One region of the Pseudoalteromonas sp. 31A1 genome, then DNA from elsewhere that is predicted to be linked to it. Evidence: predicted binding sites of a transcription regulator. Region 1 holds the regulator's gene; each other region holds the start of a gene.
The links. Region 1 encodes sigma-54, which starts transcription at its own class of promoters, with help from an activator protein. Its sites were predicted from a motif close to GTTGGCACGNNNNTNGNNT; they were not measured.
Positions count from the first base shown of each region.

Region 1 (4,961 bases):
ATCGAGACTAAAAAAAGTAAAAAAAGCGACAAAGGTCAACCATGAGCACATTAAAAGCAGAGCTATTAGCAAAGAGCTATAAAGGCCGTGAAGTTGTAAAAAACGTCGGCCTTGAAGTCAAAGCTGGCAGTATTGTTGGCTTACTTGGCCCTAACGGCGCAGGTAAAACTACCACGTTTTATATGATAGTAGGACTTGTACCTAGCGACAAAGGTAAAATATCGATAGACGATAACGATATTACTCTTTTACCTATGCATAGTCGTGCTAGATTAGGCATTGGCTACTTACCGCAAGAGTCTTCAATATTCAGAAAGCTGACTGTTTATCAAAACTTAATGGCCATTTTAGAAACGCGCAAAGAGTTAAATAAACAAGCTAGAGAAGACACTCTCGATAAATTATTAGATGAATTTAGCATACAACACATTCGTGATAGCCAAGGTATGGCATTGTCGGGTGGCGAACGTCGTCGTGTTGAAATAGCACGTGCGCTGGCAGCAGATCCTAAATTTATATTACTGGATGAACCATTTGCAGGTGTTGACCCGATTTCGGTATTAGACATAAAGAAAATAATAGAACATCTTAAAAATCGTGGGATTGGTGTATTAATTACCGATCATAACGTAAGAGAAACCCTTGATGTTTGTGAAAAAGCCTACATTGTTTCTCATGGGGAGCTGATTGCATCAGGTACTCCAGAACACGTATTAAATGATAAAACAGTACGCGATGTTTACTTAGGCGAGCAATTTAGGCTGTAACATTTACGCCATGTCTTTAAGCATCTGCTAGTATTAATTATAACAACATAAAAGGATTGTTAGAGATACATGAGGCAATCACTACAGCTGCGCATGGGCCAGCAACTTACAATGACTCCACAGCTGCAACAAGCTATTCGTTTGTTGCAACTCAGTACATTGGATCTCCAGCAAGAAATACAAGAAGCTCTCGACAGCAACCCGCTATTAGAGGTTGAAGAAGCAGACTATTCAGAAGACGCTGCAGGTAAAAACGAGCAAAAAGCAGATACAGATGACATAACTGTTAGCGCATCTGCCGATGATGCTCCAAGCGAATACGAACAAGATAGTGGTGAAGCACTTGCAAAAGACACGCTAAGTGACGACATGGCTATGGATGTTAGTTGGGATGAGTACATGAGTGCCGCCCCAGCAGCATCATCGGGTCCGATGCCTGAAGACGAATCAATATACCAAGGCGCCTCTACTGAAACGCTCCATGAGTATTTAATGTGGCAGTTACAACTAACGCCATTTAGCCCTACAGACGAAGCTATTGCTATTGCTATTGTAGAAGCCGTCGATGATTCAGGTATTTTAACACTAAGCTGCGAAGAGATTTTAGAAAGCTTTAATCAAGAAAACGAAGATGATAACGAAGTCGAACTTGATGAAATTGAAGCTGTATTAAAACGCATCCAACTGTTTGATCCTGTTGGTATTGCCGCACGTAGTTTACAAGAGTGTTTGTGTATTCAGCTTAACCAGTTTGATAAAGAAACACCTTACATTAATGAAACAAAAATGATTTTAACCGAGCATATTGATTTATTAGCTGCTCGTGACTATCGTACATTAATGAAGAAAACTAAGCTCAAAGAAGAAGAGCTTAAAGAAGTAATGACATTAATACATACTCTTAGCCCTAAACCTGCAGATACTATTGTAAGAGAAGAATCTGAGTATGTTATTCCTGATGTGTCAGTTAAAAAAATTAAAGGCCGCTGGGTTGTTGAGTTAAACCCAGACAGCATGCCTAAAATTCGTGTTAATAGCCAATACGCGGCAATGTCTCGCACTGTAAAATCCAGTGGTGACAGCCAGTTTATTCGCTCGCATTTACAAGAAGCTAAATGGTTTATTAAAAGCTTAGAAAGTAGAAACGACACGCTATTAAAAGTAACAAATTGTATTGTTAAGCAACAACAAGGCTTTTTTGAACACGGTCCTGAAGCCATGAAACCAATGGTTTTAAATGATGTTGCTGAAATGGTAGAAATGCACGAATCAACAATTTCGCGCGTAACAACCCAAAAGTATATGCACACACCCCGTGGTATATTTGAGCTTAAATATTTTTTCTCAAGCCATGTAAGCACCGAAAACGGTGGTGAATGTTCATCTACAGCAATCCGTGCGCTTATCCGAAAATTAATCGCAGCAGAAAACTCAGCAAAACCATTGAGTGATAGCAAAATAGCGGATATATTGGCTGAGCAAGGAATTAAAGTAGCGAGACGTACAATCGCAAAATACCGCGAATCTCTGGCTATTCCACCGTCAAATCAGCGTAAAAGTTTGATTTAAGACGCAAAAAAAAGAGGGTAATGCTTATGCAACTAAACTTAACTGGTCGTCACGTAGAATTAACCGATTCACTAAGAGACTATATTAATACCAAATTTGCGAAGCTAGAAAGACACTCTGATCATATTAATAATGTTCATGTCATTCTCGATGTAGAAAAATTAAATCAAAAAGCAGAAGCCACCATACACGTAAGCGGTGCTGAGCTATTTGCCTCTACAGAACATCAAGATATGTATGCCGCCATTGACTCGTTGATCGACAAGCTCGATCGACAAGTAATTAAACACAAAGAGAAGCTTGCTCGACACTAATATGATGAAATTAAGCTCACTTATATGCCAGGACTGCAGCAAAGCTGCGGTCCTTTTTAATAGCAAAAAAAGAATTTTAGAGTTCATTAGCGAACTTGCTCACGACAAACTTCCGTATTTACCGCAACAAGATATTCTTAATGCTTTAATGAGCAGAGAAAAATTGGGTAGTACAGGTATAGGGCGTGGCATTGCCATTCCTCATGGAAGAATGAGCGGTGCAGAAGAGCCTTTGGCTTTAGTACTCGTTAGCGAAACTCCAATAAATTTTGATGCGATCGATAATCGCCCTGTTGATATTTTCGTCGCACTCATCGTACCAGATGGCGATAACCAGCAGCACTTAAAGACTCTAGCAACCATTGCTGATAAACTAAACAACAAAGATTTTTGTAAACAGTTACGCAGTGCAAAATCAGATACTGAGCTTTACCAAGTTATTGTCAATCAATCATAGTTTTATAAAGGGTGTTAAATGGAGTTAATTATCATAAGCGGCCGTTCTGGTTCTGGAAAGTCGGTTGCTTTACGCGTTGTAGAAGATTTAGGTTATTATTGCGTAGATAATATTCCAGTTAACTTGCTTCCTTCATTAGTTCGCAGTGTGTCTGATAGCTATGATAAAATTGCTGTTAGCATTGATGTGCGTAACATCCCTAAACAACAAGATGAATTTAACGATATTCTTGAATACTTGCCTGGCTTTGCAAAACCTACGTTATTTTATTTAGATAGCGACGATCAAACATTGATCAAACGTTTTTCTGAAACTCGTAGATTACACCCACTATCAATTGACTCGTTGCCTCTTGATTTAGCCATCAAAAAAGAAAAAGAATTACTTGATGTATTAATCACCCGCGCCGACTTTATGATAGATACAACTGATTTAAGCGTTCATCAACTTGCTGAATCTATTCGTGAAAAGATTTTAGGTAAAAAAGATAAGCAACTGATTGTCACGTTTGAATCGTTTGGTTTTAAATACGGTATACCAAAAGAAGCAGATTACGTATTTGATGCACGCTTTTTACCCAATCCACATTGGGAACCTGAATTAAAACCTTTAAATGGGTTAGATCAACCTGTTAAAGATTATTTGGCCAATCACAGCATAGTGCAAAAATTCACATGGCAAATTCAAACATTTGTACAAACGTGGTTACCGCACTTAGAGCGAAATAACCGCAGTTATTTAACCATTGCCATTGGGTGTACAGGCGGACAACACCGCTCTGTATATTTAGCGCAAACTATCGGTGAAAGTTTTGCAATGACACATCCTAATGTAAAAATTCGCCATCGCGAACAAGAAAAATAATATAGCTGAATAATCACCTGTTCAGCTTAGGTAGAGTAAGTTATGCATTGTGAAGACACTTTTTTAATAAAAAACAAATTAGGCTTACACGCCAGAGCAGCTACTGTGCTTGCGCAATTAGCAGTACAATTTGATGCTACAATCACATTATTCCAAGATGACAAAGAAGCCGCAGGCGATAGCGTACTTGCACTAATGTTACTTGAAAGTAGCCAAGGCAAAGAAGTAAAAGTTGTATGCAAAGGCCCTGATTCTGAGCAAGCTTTGCATGCTGTTGGAGAATTAATAGCACAACGTTTTAATGAACAAGAATAAACAGTTATAAAAATAATGCTCGCATTACTAATGCCCCAACTAAAACAGATATATAAAATAAATACGGTTAGTGACGCCAGTTAACTCACCTCTCCCCATAAAGTAATATAAAAATTTATAAAGGACGCCAATGCCTGAAGCTTTTGAACAAGATTACCCACTACAGCAACTAAAACAGGTGACTAAGTCACTCAATAGTGGTCAATTTGTTCAAGTTAGGCGCATGCTCGCAAAAACAGCTCCTTGTGATACCGCATTATTATTAGAATCATCACCACATAAAATTCGCCGACTCCTTTGGCAGTTGGTTGATCCTGATGTGCAAGGCGATGTTCTTGAAGAACTATCAGAAGATGTTCGTTTAGGCATTATTGCCCAAATGGAACCTAAGCACATTGCAGCCGCAACCGAAGATATGGGCCACGATGACTTAGGTGAAGTATTACGTAGTCTGCCAGACACCGTTTATAAAGACGTTGTTAGCGCGATGGACATTCAAGACCGTGAACGTGCAACACAAGCACTTTCGTATCAAGAGCGTTCTGCTGGCGCGCTAATGAACACCGATACGGTGACCATTCGCCCTGACGTTACGCTTGATGTTGTACTTAGGTATATTAGGCTACGTGGCGAGTTACCAGAAGGTACCGATGACTTGTACGTTGTTGATAAGCA
Region 1 covers NZ_WTKY01000003.1:332,842-337,802, forward strand. The annotation lists gene lptA (lipopolysaccharide transport periplasmic protein LptA) at 1-45, shown strand, start outside; gene lptB (LPS export ABC transporter ATP-binding protein) at 42-767, shown strand; gene GQR52_RS05410 (RNA polymerase factor sigma-54) at 837-2,336, shown strand; gene hpf (ribosome hibernation promoting factor) at 2,363-2,650, shown strand; gene ptsN (PTS IIA-like nitrogen regulatory protein PtsN) at 2,655-3,107, shown strand; gene rapZ (RNase adapter RapZ) at 3,126-3,971, shown strand; gene GQR52_RS05430 (HPr family phosphocarrier protein) at 4,014-4,286, shown strand; gene mgtE (magnesium transporter) at 4,417-4,961, shown strand, end outside.

Region 2 (4,961 bases), on a different contig from region 1:
TTTATCTCTATTAGCGCAGATGAAAATGCGCAGCCTGGAAGCTATAACGTAAAAGTAGACGCATTAGCACAAGCTCATAAGTTATCTTCCCCTGCGTTTGCTGCAGACGAGGCTATAGGTGCGGGTGTAATCACGATAGGCTCTGGCACAAATAGTTTTTCTACGGTTTTATCGGCTACAAACACGTTAGAAGATTTACGAGACCAAATTAATAACGGCCCTTTTACTGGCAATGATAGTAATGATTCAGTTGTGGCCACTATAGTCACGAGTGATACAGGTCAGCATTTAGTACTTACAAGTAAAGAAACCGGTGAAGACAACGCAATTACAATTTCCGTACAAGACGATGACGGTAATAATACTGATACTGGCGGATTATCTCGATTAGCTTATGATGTATCAGACGCAGACCCTGTTAATCATACAACTAACCTAACGCAAGTTAACGCTGCACAAAATGCACAGATAACAATTGATGGTGCGTTGACTGTATCAAGTAATACTAATGAGTTTAGCAATGTTATTGATGGTGTTGACATTAATGTTAAGAAACTGCATGACATCGATGACGACATAAGCGACATATCAGTTACTGAGAACAATAATAATATTAAAACAGGTTTAAATAGTTTTATCAGTAGTTACAACGAGTTGTTAGAGCTTAGTAACACCTTAGGTGCGTCAGGTGAAGATGGCGTTGGCGTAATGGCTGGGGACTCATTATTACGTGGTGTAATGTCTAAACTGCGAGATACAATAACAGATTCAGTAAATGTAGGAGGGAGTTCGTTATCACTTTCACAATTAGGAGTAACAACTGACCGGTATGGTGTGCTTAGCTTGGATAGTGACACATTGAATGATCAAATTAAATCCGATGTTAGTTTAGTACAGCAATTTTTTGTTGGTAGTAATGATGATGGCTTTGCACAGTCGTTTGATGATTTAGTTAGTTTTTATACAGATTCTGACGGTATTATCCAAAACAGAATTGATAGTAAAACAAATCAGTTAGATGATTTAGATGATCAAAGAGAAAGTTTAACAAGTAAAATGGAGTCGTTATCAGCTCGTTTATATTCTCAATATAATGCGATGGATTTATTGGTGGCGAGCCTTAATAACACCAGCAGCTATGTCCAAGCTCAATTAGAGAACATGCCAGGCGTAGTTAGGCAATCAAATTAATAGCTGAGTAAGAATATTATAGATTTAATAAAAAACCGCTAAGTTTAAACTTAGCGGTTTTTTTTGTGTATTGCTCTTTGATTCAAATAGTAAGATATAGCCATGTATTTAGTTTGAATAAAGGTAGTTTATTAAACCTATTCACTAGATGGCTTTATAAGCTTTTATCGCCTTTCCTGACTTTTTATGTTTAATAATAGCTTTAGAAGATTCGTTTTTTGCACCATTCGCTGTTACTAAAATAGTGTTGATACGAAGCTGAATTAATTCTAATTGCTCTGCACTTGGGCCGTCGCTGCTTTCGCACCATTGCTTTAGTTTAGTATTTAAAGTGTCTAAAAGAGGCTGAGCTTCGTCTGCATTATTATCATTTACCAACACTTCAATGTTACTAAGTAATGCTTGTATCTGCTCAGCATGGCTTATTGGTGTTTGCGAATCCATAATTAAAATTAAACCGCAGGGTTGCGTTGATCTAGTGGGATATTATCCCAACCTTCTTTAATTTCTTTAACTATACTTGATACTTCAGTAATTGCTTCAATATCGTTATGTAGGTTAGCTTGCGTTAAGCGACGTTGGCAGTAATCGTAAAGTGCCAATAAATTGTTAGAAATACTAGGGTCTTGTTCTACTTCTAAATTAAGTGCATCTTGCAGTGCACCAAATAACAAAATACATGCTGAAATATTTTCACCTTTTTTTGCTATTTCTTTGCGCTCAATAAAGCCCTTTGTTGCAGCTAAACGACCAATAATATTACTGAATATAAGGTTTATTTGTTCGTAAGGTGCCATTTCGGCAATGCTGCTAGCACGAACTTGACTGTATTTTTTTACTGAGACATGAGCCATGGGAAAATCCTAAAATTTAAAACGATAAAATTATGTGAAAGCTAATACAAAAAATTAATTAAGCTTTTATACTTTTATAAGAACAAAGCAATATTAATGCCAAGCATTTTCACTTATCTATATATCGGCATTTGTAACTTCAACTTAAATTTATAATTGAGTTTATTTACTAACAATAGCATTTTTATTGCCGAGTAAATTAATTTTTAGGGCTAAGTTACAGTTAAGTAATAGCTAGGTAATGGCTAAGTAATAACTAAGTTAAAACTATAACCCATACTTAATGATTAACTATTAACTATTAAGTATGATTGACTTAACTAACCCGTCTGTTTTTTGGCGTTTATGTCAAAAAACTGCCGCTATCACTTGCATCCATGCTGAACTGGCTTACAATTTAACTAATTATACAAATTAGTGAAAGTACGGCTCGCTAAATATGATCTTGATTTTAGATAATAATAACAACCGCGCAATAGGATTAAATGCTTCACTTGGCTTTATTGGTGAAGCTGCTGAACTATTAAGCGAAGACTGCTTTGAACAAGAATGCAAAAAATATCAGCAGCAAGAATGCATGATTATTTTAGGAGCGTTGCAATCACTTGACCACGAAAGCTTAATTAAACGCTATCCAACATTACCGTTTTTATTAATTGGCGAAACGCTAAAACCACTATTAAGTATAGCTAATGTGGTGGGGCTTATTTGCGAGCCATTTAATCACGAAGTGACAACTCAGTTACTTCACGATTGCCAGCAGTATCAGCGTATGCTGCCAAACGAGCATAAGCATACTAAACCACATAAAATTTTTGATGGACTTGTTGGTGAAACAGAGGCTGTAAAAGATGTTCGCTTTTTAATTGAACAAGTGGCAAAAACCGACGCTAATGTTTTAATTTTAGGCGAATCAGGCACAGGCAAAGAAGTGGTTGCCCGTAATGTACACTTGCTTTCAAAGCGTATTAATGGACCGTTTGTACCAGTTAACTGTGGTGCTATACCGGCTGAGCTGCTCGAAAGTGAACTATTTGGCCACGAAAAAGGCGCGTTCACTGGTGCTATATCGGCTCGTAAAGGGCGCTTTGAACTAGCTCAAGGTGGAACGCTATTTTTAGATGAAATAGGCGACATGCCACTGCAAATGCAAGTTAAGTTGCTGCGAGTATTGCAAGAACGCAGCTACGAGCGTGTTGGTGGTACAAAGGCTATTCAGGCTGATGTACGCGTTATTGCGGCCACGCACCGTAATCTTGAAACAATGATTGAAGAGGGGAGTTTTAGGGAAGATTTATATTACCGCTTAAATGTATTTCCTATCGAAAACCCATCGCTGAGTGAGCGTGCTGATGATATTCCGCTGCTTTTAAAAGAGTTAATGCGCCGTGTTAACGACCAGACAGGTTCTACCGCTAAGTTTACCGAGCGCGCAGTTGAGAGCTTAAAAGAACATGCTTGGCCTGGTAATATTCGTGAGCTTGCTAACTTAGTGGAACGAATGGTTATTATGTTTCCTGAGAAAGTGGTTGATATTCCCGATTTACCTAATAAATATCGTTACATTGAAGTTGAAGCCTACGAGCCTGAATACCCTGAAGAGTTAATGGAAAAAGACGCCTTTAACGATATATTTAGCACCGGTTTTAGCGATTACGAAACTGAGCCAGATGCTGAGTTTAGCCAAACGGGTAGTGGGCTGTTGCCTGATGATGGCATTGAACTTAAAGATTATTTAGCCGAGCTCGAAATAAGCTTAATAACCCAAGCGTTAGAGCGCTATGATTACGTTGTGGCTCGCGCTGCAGAGATATTGGGTGTTCGCAGAACCACACTCGTTGAGAAAATGAAAAAGTATAATCTTTCAAGAGATTAAGGTTTAAAAGCAGCTGTCAGTGTTTAGTTATAAATTGGCCAAACACAGTAGATAAATAACCCCTCGTTTTGTAGGTGCGGTTTTATACCGCACTTTACTTAAAAAATATTAGCAAGAGCGCGAAGTAAATTCGCACCTACACGGTTTTTACTTTTGTTGTAGACGCTAGACTGCTCGCGTGAAAAACGAGGATAAATGAGAAACCATAGCCAACTTACGCGTTACTTCTCTATAGCGCAGCGTCTCTTAACCTCTTTGTGAACAAATTACTTTTATGGCTTTTAATCACTTACTACTAAAAGCCTCAATAATTTCTTCTTTTCTAAAACAATCATTACTGTGATCGTTAACCATACCGCAGGCCTGCATATGGGCATAAACCGTGGTTGGTCCTAAAAACTTAAAACCCCGTTTTTTTAAATCTTTCGCAAATGCAGTTGATGCCTCTGTAATTGCTGGGTAGTCCTCAACGTTATTTAAATTACTTATAATCGGTTTATTACCCACAAACTGCCATTGGTAGTTACTAAAACTTCCAAATTCTTTTTGTATTTCTATAAAGCGTTTAGCGTTGTTAACAGTTGCCGCAATTTTTAAGCGATTGCGCACAATACCCTCATTAAGCATTAGTCTCTCAATGTCATCCTGTGTGAATTGTGCTACTTTTTTTACATCAAAATTAGCAAATGCTTTTTTGTAACCGCTGCGCTTTTTTAAAATTGTGTACCAGCTTAAGCCGGCTTGCGCGGATTCAAGAGTGATAAATTCAAACAGCTTTGTATCATCATAAAGGGGGGCGCCCCATTCTTCATCATGGTAAATAACGTAGTCGGGTTTAGTGGTGTCGAGCCACGGGCAACGGCACTTTATTTGCTCACTCATTATTATTCCTTTTTGCGTGCGTCATTTTTATGTCGCTCAAATTATTGATGTAACTTAATGATAAGTATGCAAATAAATTTTGGTATAAATCGTGCATTTAGACATGTATCTACATCAATTCGAGATTTGATTATGGCCCTTGCTAGCGTGCTAAAACC
Region 2 covers NZ_WTKY01000013.1:1,939-6,899, forward strand. The annotation lists gene fliD (flagellar filament capping protein FliD) at 1-1,191, shown strand, start outside; gene GQR52_RS12595 (hypothetical protein) at 1,336-1,635, opposite strand; gene fliS (flagellar export chaperone FliS) at 1,644-2,045, opposite strand; gene GQR52_RS12605 (sigma-54-dependent Fis family transcriptional regulator) at 2,485-3,921, shown strand; gene GQR52_RS12610 (DNA-3-methyladenine glycosylase I) at 4,207-4,803, opposite strand; gene GQR52_RS12615 (ATP-binding protein) at 4,936-4,961, shown strand, end outside.
Region 2: the regulator sigma-54 is predicted to act here: its motif matches at 2,131-2,149, upstream of fliS (flagellar export chaperone FliS).

Region 3 (4,961 bases), on a different contig from region 1:
TTGCAGGCTGTACCATAGGCGCTATTTTCATAATGACTTTATATTTGTAGAAGCAACTTTAAAAGATGCGCCTTCGGTGCCTGTAGAGGCAGAATATAGAACGTACTTCCCAGTAGTTGATGGTCTAAAGCCAACAATAAAACGCATTATTAATCATTTTGATTTTAAAGCCCCATTTGTAAATTTAGAGCGTGATATTCGCCTTCTTGTAAAAGCTTTTTATAAACAAGCCCCCGATACCCATCATCAACCTTGGCAAATGCGCTTTGATATTTTACACACGCCTTTTTATCGTAATAAAGCAGCTTATATTATTGGTCGTGTTGTTTCAAAAAGTGGGGTTCAGCCTTTTATAATCGCCGTATTGCACGATGAAGATAACGGATTATATTTAGATGCACTTTTAACTAAATCATCTCAAATGCGTGTTATTTTTGGCTTTGCCCGCGCCTACTTTATGGTAGAGACTCATGCACCTTCAGCACTTGTCCGGTTTTTAAATCAGCTTATGCCAAACAAAACGCTTGCTGAGCTCTATAACGCAGTGGGTTTTCATAAGCAGGGTAAAACTGAGTTTTATCGAGAGTTTTTAAATCACTTATCTCACTCTAGTGATGAGTTTACAATTGCACCGGGTACTCCCGGTATGGTGATGATGGTATTTACCCTTCCCTCATTTGGTTATGTTTTTAAAGTAATAAAAGACAAATTTGGTGAAAGTAAGCCCTTCGGCCGTGATACCGTATTAAAGCGCTATCAACTGGTAAAAAACCATGATCGCGTTGGCAGAATGGCCGACACCATAGAGTATTCTAACGTCGTATTTCCTTTAGCGCGTTTTGATAGTAATTTACTTGCGCAATTACATAAAACAATTGGCTCATCAATGGTAATTGAAGGCGATTGGTTGATCATCAAGCATTTGTATATTGAACGGCGCATGACACCACTCAATTTATTTTTAGAAAATGCTGATGAAGAAAGCGCCGCAGACGCGATTGAAGAATACGGACAAGCTCTAAAAGAAATGATTGCCGTTAATATATTTCCTGGCGATATGCTCTTAAAAAACTTTGGTGTAAGTAAGCACAAACGTATTATTTTTTACGATTACGATGAAGTTCAGTACCTAACAGATATGAACTTTAGAGCATTACCAAAAGCAAAGAGCTACGACGATTATTTAATGGATGAACAAAGTTACTCTGTTGCACCACAAGACGTATTTCCAGAGCAGTTATGTACATTTGTAATGCCTAATCCTATGTATAAAAAGTTTTTTCTCAGCACTCACCCGGAGCTTATAGATGTTAGCTTTTGGAAGCAGGCGCAACAAAATATAAAAAATGGGCAGGTAAGTCATATTTACCCTTACCCGACAGCACAGCGATTTATTCACTACTGGTAAGCGCTAAAGGACACACACAATGAATATAAGTAAAATAGATTTAAATTTACTCGTTTACCTCGATACATTGCTTCGAGAATGCAACGTAACACGCGCTGCTAATCAATTGAGTATAACGCAACCTGCAATGAGTAATGGCCTTAAACGACTTCGTAACTTATTTAACGACCCTATTTTAGTTCGTACCAGCGATGGTATGGTCCCGACAGAGCGCGCTTTGGAGTTACAACCCGTTATTCGTGGCATATTAATGACGCTTGAAGAAACTCTCGCACCTAATCGAGAATTTGAGGCAAGCCAAAGTAAACGTGTATTTAGAATCATGGCCAGTGATTACGCGGCAAGTACATTAGCGCCAAAGCTTTTAAGTAAACTACATGAAGAAGCCCCCGATACTACTTTAGATATACTCACACCAAGTGATGTAACCTTTCATGATGTAGAAAACGGTAAAGTAGATATGGCAATCAACCGTTTTGAAAACTTACCTCAGTCTTTTCATCATAAACGTATTTGGAAAGACAGTTTTTGCTGCTTAGTTAAGGCCGACAACCCTATTATTGAAAACTTTAGCCTCGACAGCTATTTAAAAGCGCGCCATATATGGGTGAGTAAAACAGGTTTTGGTGTAGGTGTAGGCATGGACCCTAAAGATGTGCAGAAACTTGGCTGGGTTGACGAAGCACTTGCTCACTTTGGTAAGCATCGTAACATTGCCACTTTTACGCGTAACTACCATGTAGCGATTCATTTAGCTAAAGAGAAAAATTTGATTGCGACCCTTCCTTCAAAAGCTGCCAATATTTATTTAGATGATCCGGGCCTTAAAATATTAGAGCCACCGTTTCCAATTCCTCCTTTTGAGCTTGATATGATTTGGAGCCCACTGTTACATCGCGATGCGAGTCACATTTGGTTACGTCAAAAAGTAGCTGAAGTAGCTGAAGAGCTAAAATAACTTTATTACACAATATGATGTAAAAATTGCTAGGTTAATACTTTCCTCATTAACTTAGCCCCTTTCTAAAATAAAATTAAACCAATAAAATCAAATAACTACATAAAAATAAAAACGTGGAACATACATTGCTTTTATTAAATCGAACTATACATTCATTTAATAAAAGAGGTCATTATGAACACCCATCAAGGATCAGAAGTAAATCATATTACTGACATCATTCAAGTTATGAACAGCGGCATCGACTTTTATCAAAAAGCACAGGAAAAAGTTGAAGACCCTGCTATTGGCGCACTTTTTCAGCGTATGATAGATGCCCGAAAAGTGAGTGTTGAGCGCTTGCAGCCCTATGCAATTAATGAAAAAGGCGAACGCGAAGATGGCTCATCTTTCGCAGTAGAAGCACGACGTGCATACACAGCTTTATTAACTACATTCAGCTCACATAACGACAGCACATATGTAAAAGAGCTTGAGGAAGTGGAAGATAAAACCCTTGCAGAAATTAAAGCTGCAATGGATAAACCACAACCGGCTGATTGCGAAGCTGCACTGGCTAAAACATTATTAACAATGCAAAGCTGCCATGCAGAAATGAGCCGTATGCAAAAGCAATAAGCTTACATAACGCATAAATAGAACCCAGCCTAGCGCTGGGTTTTTTATTGCCTCTAATACACCGCCTCGCTTCACGTCGTATTTAAAGTATATTGTTTAAAAAATTCATTTTGAATGGGCTTGATGATCATCAATAAAATCAGCCCAAGCTAAAATCAAAAAAAGGGCCTTACGGCCCTTTGAGTTAAATAACGAAAGGGAGTGTTATTAATTAAAAACGGTATTCTGCGCCTACGTAGTAGTAAGCACCGTTAAAACCAAATGGAGCCGAACGACGTGAGTAGTCAAACACACCTGAGCTACTTATTACTGTGTTGCCACTAGCATCCACAATAGTACCTGAGCGAGAGTTACCTATTTCGTTTTTATCTGGGTAAACGTCAAACAAGTTGTTTGCACCAATGTTTACCGACAAATCTTCAGTAACGAAGTAGTTAACTTTAACGTCAGTTAAAATCTCTGCACCATACGTTTGACGACCACCATCTTCTACTGTGTACTCACCAAAGCGATTAAGTGACAGGTTAACTATCCAATCATCACGTTGATAAAGCGCACTTAAGTTAATACGATCCTCTGGTTGCCACTCTTCAATAATAGAGATGTCTTCAGCTGAAAATATATCTTCTACGTTTACTGTCTCAAGGCTTGAGCCAGCAGGCGAAAATAACGATACAACATCTGTTTTAGTAAAGTTAGCTGCAAGTGTAAAATCAAGCGTACCGCCTAAACCTTCAGTGTTCCACGTTGCTACAAAATCAACACCACGAGTTTCTGTATCTGCACCATTTAAGAAGAACTGACCTACGCCAGCCCCCGCACTATTTAGTGCAGCATCAAGGCTTGTAGATAAGCCTTTACCTAAGCGGTCACTAATTACAATACGGTCGTCAATATCAATTGAGTAGTAATCAACGGTTACGTTAATATTATCTGTAACGTTATACACAATACCTAAACTACGGTTTTGTGATTTTTCTTCTTTAAGCTTTGGAATACCTAAGCTTTGCGCAAGTGTTGAATCGTTTCTAAATGTACCAACCTCTTCTGCCACTAAGTTACCATTAGCACCAACAACAAATTGCGTACTTACATTGTTGAAGTAAAGCTGCTGCATTGAAGGCGCTCTAAAACCTGAGCTTAATGCACCGCGTAATGAAATATCGTCGGTTACAGACCAGTTACCAGCAAGTTTAAAGTTTACTGTGTCGCCAAAGCCTTTGTAGTTATCGTAGCGAAGTGCACCCGATAAAATTACATCTTCAATTACATAAGCTTCTGCATCTATGTAAAATGAAATTACATCACGCGATTCATCAACTGATGATGCAGGAGACGAGCCACCAAAACCTTGCGAACCACCCGATGCATCTTCAGAGCCAACACCGCCACTTAAACCGTTGTAAATACTTACACCGTTAGTTGTATCGTAATCGCGGTATGCGTACTCATTGCCTTCTAAAATGCGGTATTCGTCAGTACGTATTTCAGCACCCATTGCTAAAGAATAATCATCAAAGTTTTGCGTAAAATCAATATTGATTGTTTGCAGTGATAATTCCATGCCGTAAGCGTATGCTTCACGTGGGATAGTTGTACGAATATCAGCAGCACTTAAACCTTGGTCATAACGTAAAAAGTTAGCGTATGAGGCATTGATAGTGTCACTTGTCGTGTAATCAATGCTGTTTTCACCGTAGGTATATGATAAATCAAGGCTTGCATCGTTATCAAACTCAGTTTTATAACCAAAGTTGTACGAGATATCGTCAATCGTTGTATTAATTTTTGGTAAGAAACCTAGCGGTATAGTCGCATCGTTATCTTGCAGTACTGGGTTGCCACCTGCATTTGCATTATGACGGAAAAATGCAGCCGACTCATTTTCACGTGTTGAGTAAGTAATAAAGCCGTAAAGCTCGCCATCACCTAACTCGTAACCGGTATTAATTGTTAAACCAAACTGCTGAGAAT
Region 3 covers NZ_WTKY01000015.1:4,602-9,562, forward strand. The annotation lists gene aceK (bifunctional isocitrate dehydrogenase kinase/phosphatase) at 1-1,408, shown strand, start outside; gene GQR52_RS13785 (LysR family transcriptional regulator) at 1,428-2,366, shown strand; gene GQR52_RS13790 (PA2169 family four-helix-bundle protein) at 2,544-2,987, shown strand; gene GQR52_RS13795 (TonB-dependent receptor) at 3,199-4,961, opposite strand, start outside.
Region 3: the regulator sigma-54 is predicted to act here: its motif matches at 2,482-2,500, upstream of GQR52_RS13790 (PA2169 family four-helix-bundle protein).

Region 4 (4,961 bases), on a different contig from region 1:
CTTACTTTTTTGCGCCCAATAATAATAGAGAGCAATATTGTTAGCGTGGGCCATAAATAATTAATAACCGCCATTTCCATTGCCTGATGACGACTATTTGCCATACCAATAGAAAGCGCCAAACAAATTTCGTACGATACAAATAATAAAGTACCTACTACCAAGTAGCGTTTCGAAAAACCACTAAACTTGGGCACTCCCATAACCAAAATTAAAAATATCGCACTGACAGAATACATAGCCGCAGCACCACCAATGGGGCTAAACAACTCAGAAATATCCCGTAGTAATGCAACTAAGCAACTCCACAGTAATATTGCAGCGACTCCATATAGTGTATATTTATTTTTGCTTATAAAATCCATTTGCCAACCCAAAAGTACTACTCGTAAATTTGAAACTAAACTAACAGTAATTATTTAATTAAACAATTAAAGTTAATAGCTTAAACCTCTCGCCTGTTTTTAATATTCACCTTTTTAGTAATTGACCTTTTGGTCAGTAAAGCTACAATCAATCAATACGTTAAACACGCAAACTCTATAATGACCACACAAATAAAGCCAAATAAAAAAGAAGTTACACGCGAGAAAAACCAAAAACTAATTTTAGATGCCGCCGAGCAATTGTTTTCGCAATTAGGTTACGACGGAGCAAGTATGAGCATGGTTGCTAAAGAAGCGCAGGTGCCAAAAGCTAATATTTTGTATTACTTTAAAAGTAAAGATGGTCTGTACGAGTCTGTGATTGACCGCATAATAGCTAATTGGAACTTAGGGCTTGATAACGTCACAATTAACGACGATCCAGCTACCGTGCTTTATAACTATATTAAAAGCAAAGTAATACTGGCCGTAAATCAGCCAATGCAATCTCGCTTATTTGCCAGTGAAATACTGCGCGGTGCACCCTATTTACAAAACTACTTTAGAACCAATACCCGCCCTTGGGTTAAACAAAAGGTTGATGTACTTCAAGCATGGATGGACGCAGATAAAATGGATAAGGTTGACCCGTACCATTTGCTCTTTACTATTTGGTCTACCACGCAATATTACGCCGACTTTCAGGCTGAGGTTTTACTTGTAATGAACAAATTAGAGTACGACGAAACCGATGTGGCACAAATTACGCAGTCAATTGCCCACATAATTTTAAAAGGTATTGGTCTTAAAATACCTGAGCAAAGTGAGACTTAACCCATGACACCCTTTACTACACCCGATTTATTTGACGATCATCGCGATAACGTACAAGTAGCAGACAGCGGCCTTTACCACTTTGGTAAAAAAACCACGTTTTATGGCAAAGTAGTTACCGTTACCTGCCCAGAAGACAACTCTTTTGCCGCCGATATATTGCATGAAAATGGTGAAGGTAAAGTATTAGTTATAAACGGGTTTGCGAGCAAACGCTTTGCGTTCATAGGCGATATTATGGCTGAGCGTGCCTTAAGTAATGGCTGGGAAGGCGTAATAATAAATGGCTGTTGCCGAGATATTGAAATACTTGCCACGATGAACTTACCTGTAATGGCGCTAGGCTCTACACCGCGTAGTACCTTAAAACGCGGCTTTGGTGATAAAAACCAAGCTGTTACCATGCTTAGCACCACTATTGAACCTAACGATTGGGTTTACGCCGATATTAATGGTTTAATCATCAGTAAAACGCCCCTTATTTAGCACTCAAAACCATATAAATAACAGCCAACTTGGTGCACCTGCGCACCAAATTGGTCTGTTTTAGCTCATTTCAATGCCATTATTTTTACAGCCCACATTTATAAACCTCACACAACCCATCAAAACCTGACCAGTTGGACAGGATTTTAATTTATGGCATTCCTCTTGCTTAGGTTTTAAACAATATAATAAGCTAGCCGATTAAAAAGCGGATCAGGCTCTGTAAAATAAAAACAAGATGTTACGCAGTGGGCTGAAAAATAATAAAAATTAATCTGTCTTTTTAATCACCCTAAATCTGGACTGCTTAGTCAGATTTTTTATAACGAGTGGTGATATGAGTACCAAAAATAATAATACGACCGGTATTTTTTGTGACCATGGTCCTAAAGCATGGCAAACACATTACCAAGGCACACTTATTAATAAGCGCCTTGTGGTAAAAGATGTATTTGCTATTAAAGGCGAGCGTAACAGCGCAGGCAACCCACATTGGTTTAAAACAGCTAAACCGGCTCAAAGTACGGCAAGCTCGGTTAATAAGCTCATGACCGCTGGTTGTAACTTTATAGGCTTTACCCACACAGACGAACTGGCTTATAGCTTAGAGGGTAATAATATACATTATGGCGCTGCGCAAAATCCTAAATTAAAAGGGCATGCTTGCGGTGGTTCGAGTATGGGTTCGGCAGCAGCCGTGGCTGCTAACTTAGCCGATATTGGCTTAGGTACCGACACTGGCGGCTCAATTAGAATACCCGCCAGCTATTGTGGTTTATATGGCATAAGGCCAAGCCATAACGTGATTGAAAAAGACGGCCTAATACCTTTGGCTCCCCCTTTTGATACCATAGGTTGGCTTACCCAAAGCGCTGAGCTATTAAGCAGCGTTAGCGATGTATTATTACCACAACAAGCTATTAATAAAGTAAATACGCTGGTTATTTGCGAAGCACTCTTTGAACTCGTTGACCCCTCTTTACAAGCACCACTGGGTAAGCTTTTAGAAAAAACCAAACCTTATTTTAATCATCATATCGATTTTAAGCTCCCCAAAAGCAGCCTGCTAAGTGAGCTTGCCGATACCTTTAGAATATTACAAGGTCGTGCGATTGCTAAAACGCACCGAGACTGGCTAGAACTCCCAGATCAGCTTTCTCATTTTGCGCCAGCAATTGCGGCTCGTTTTAAAATGGCACTGGCTTTAACCAAGCAAGAAGAACAAGAGGCGTTAAAAATACAGCACGAATGGCAAGTAATCGTCGCTAAAAACTTAAACAAGCACAGCTGCTTATTTTTACCCACCACCCCTACAACTGCACCTAAATTAGGCGCCGACACAAGCGCCTTACGTATGCAAATTATTACGCTTTCGGCAATTGCAGGACTTAGTGGCTCAGCGCAAGTGCATTTACCGCTGGCTGATTTAGCAAATGATCATCCTTATGGTTTTTCATTAATGATGACCCACGGTAACGATAAAAGCCTACTTGCTTGCGTTAAGCACCTAGCTGAACACTTTAAACAGGACACACCGGCATGACCACACACAATATTGCATTTACCGCGTCTCATTTTTCGGCAACAGAGGCGGGTATAAATATACTAAAACAAGGCGGTACAGCTACCGAGGCTATGGTAGCGGCTGCCGCTGCGATTAGCGTTGTGTATCCACATATGAACTCAATTGGTGGCGACAGCTTTTGGCTTATCGATAACCCAAACCAAAAAACGCCCACTGCTATTGATGCCTGCGGCCGCGCAGCAACTAATACAACGGCGTATAACCCGCTCACGCAAATACCAGAGCGCGGCGGATTAAGCGCACTAACTCAAGCGGGTACAATTCGCGGTTGGCAAAAGGCGCTTGAACTAGATGAGCACGCAGCACTACCACTGTTAAACATTTTAGCGCCCGCTATTGAGCTTGCTCGCGAGGGTTTTACCGTAACAAAAAGCTTGCAAGCAGGCTGCGAAAAGCTAGCCGCTGCTAACAATACTAATAACGCGTTTAAAAACCTCTACATACCCAATGGCAAGCCCTTACAAGCAGGTCAACATTTTAAAAACCCTAAACTTGCTGCAACGTTTGAATACTTAGCAAAACAGGGTTTAAACGCATTTTATGAAGGCGCACTTGCTAACTCATTTGCCGCCGACTTAGCAAAAGCAGGCAGCTCAATCACCGCAGGTGATATTGCAAATACAAAAGCCGAGGTCGTTACTGCGCTAAATGCTAACTTATCAGGTATTGATTGCTACAACTTACCCGCGCCAACACAGGGCGTGCATTCACTACAAATAATTGGTGCCGTAAATAAGTTAAAGCATTTAGCTAAAACCGATGCCGACTGGACGCACTTAATTGTTGAGGCAACTAAACAAAGCTTTACGCATCGCCCTACCCTTTGGGCTGATCCTAATGTGTTAGGGGATGATTATAAAAAAGCACTAACTGATGATCGCTTAAGCCAACTTGCTAACAATATTGATATGAGTAAAGCCAAACAATGGTCATTTAACGCAGAGCCTGGCGATACCGTGTGGATGGCTGCAAAAGATAAAAACGGGCAATTAGTAAGCTTTATTCAAAGTATTTACTGGGAATTTGGCAGCGGCATATTAATGAGCAAAGGCGGCTTTGTGTGGAATAACCGAGGTTTAAGCTTTAGTTTAAACAATAAAGATGTCAATAACCTTGCCCCAAATAAAAAGCCTGCACATACACTTAACCCTGCAATGGCAAAATTTAACGATGGTCGTCGCCTTGCCTACGGAACAATGGGCGGTGAAGGGCAACCACAAACCCAAGCCGCTGTTTTTGCAGGTTATGCATGGCGAAATAAATCAATAAAACAAGCAATTAGCGACCCTCGCTGGTTACTTGGAAGAACATGGGGCGATACAAGTACAAATTTAAAAATTGAAAAAGGGTTAGTTTTTCATATAGAACATGAATTAAATCAACGTGACCACGATTGGGTAAGCGTTGATAATAATAACGAAATGATGGGGCACGCTGGGGCTATTTTAGATACACCTACAAGCCTTGAAGCTGCAACAGATCCTCGTTCAGATGGACGTGCAACAGTAACTACAGCAGGAACACAATGTCAGAAATAATTAACCAATGGCCAATAGTAATGGCCTTAATAGCAACCGGTATTTTTGCTGGTATTTTAGCTGGACTATTTGGCGTAGGCGGCGGTATTGTTATCGTGCCTGTACTGTACTTCCTGCTACAAGGTTTTGGCGTAAGCCCAGAGTCGGCAATGA
Region 4 covers NZ_WTKY01000017.1:97,042-102,002, forward strand. The annotation lists gene yddG (aromatic amino acid DMT transporter YddG) at 1-365, opposite strand, end outside; gene GQR52_RS15320 (TetR/AcrR family transcriptional regulator) at 546-1,199, shown strand; gene GQR52_RS15325 (putative 4-hydroxy-4-methyl-2-oxoglutarate aldolase) at 1,203-1,685, shown strand; gene GQR52_RS15330 (amidase family protein) at 2,023-3,228, shown strand; gene GQR52_RS15335 (gamma-glutamyltransferase) at 3,225-4,808, shown strand; gene GQR52_RS15340 (sulfite exporter TauE/SafE family protein) at 4,796-4,961, shown strand, end outside.
Region 4: the regulator sigma-54 is predicted to act here: its motif matches at 1,838-1,856, upstream of GQR52_RS15330 (amidase family protein).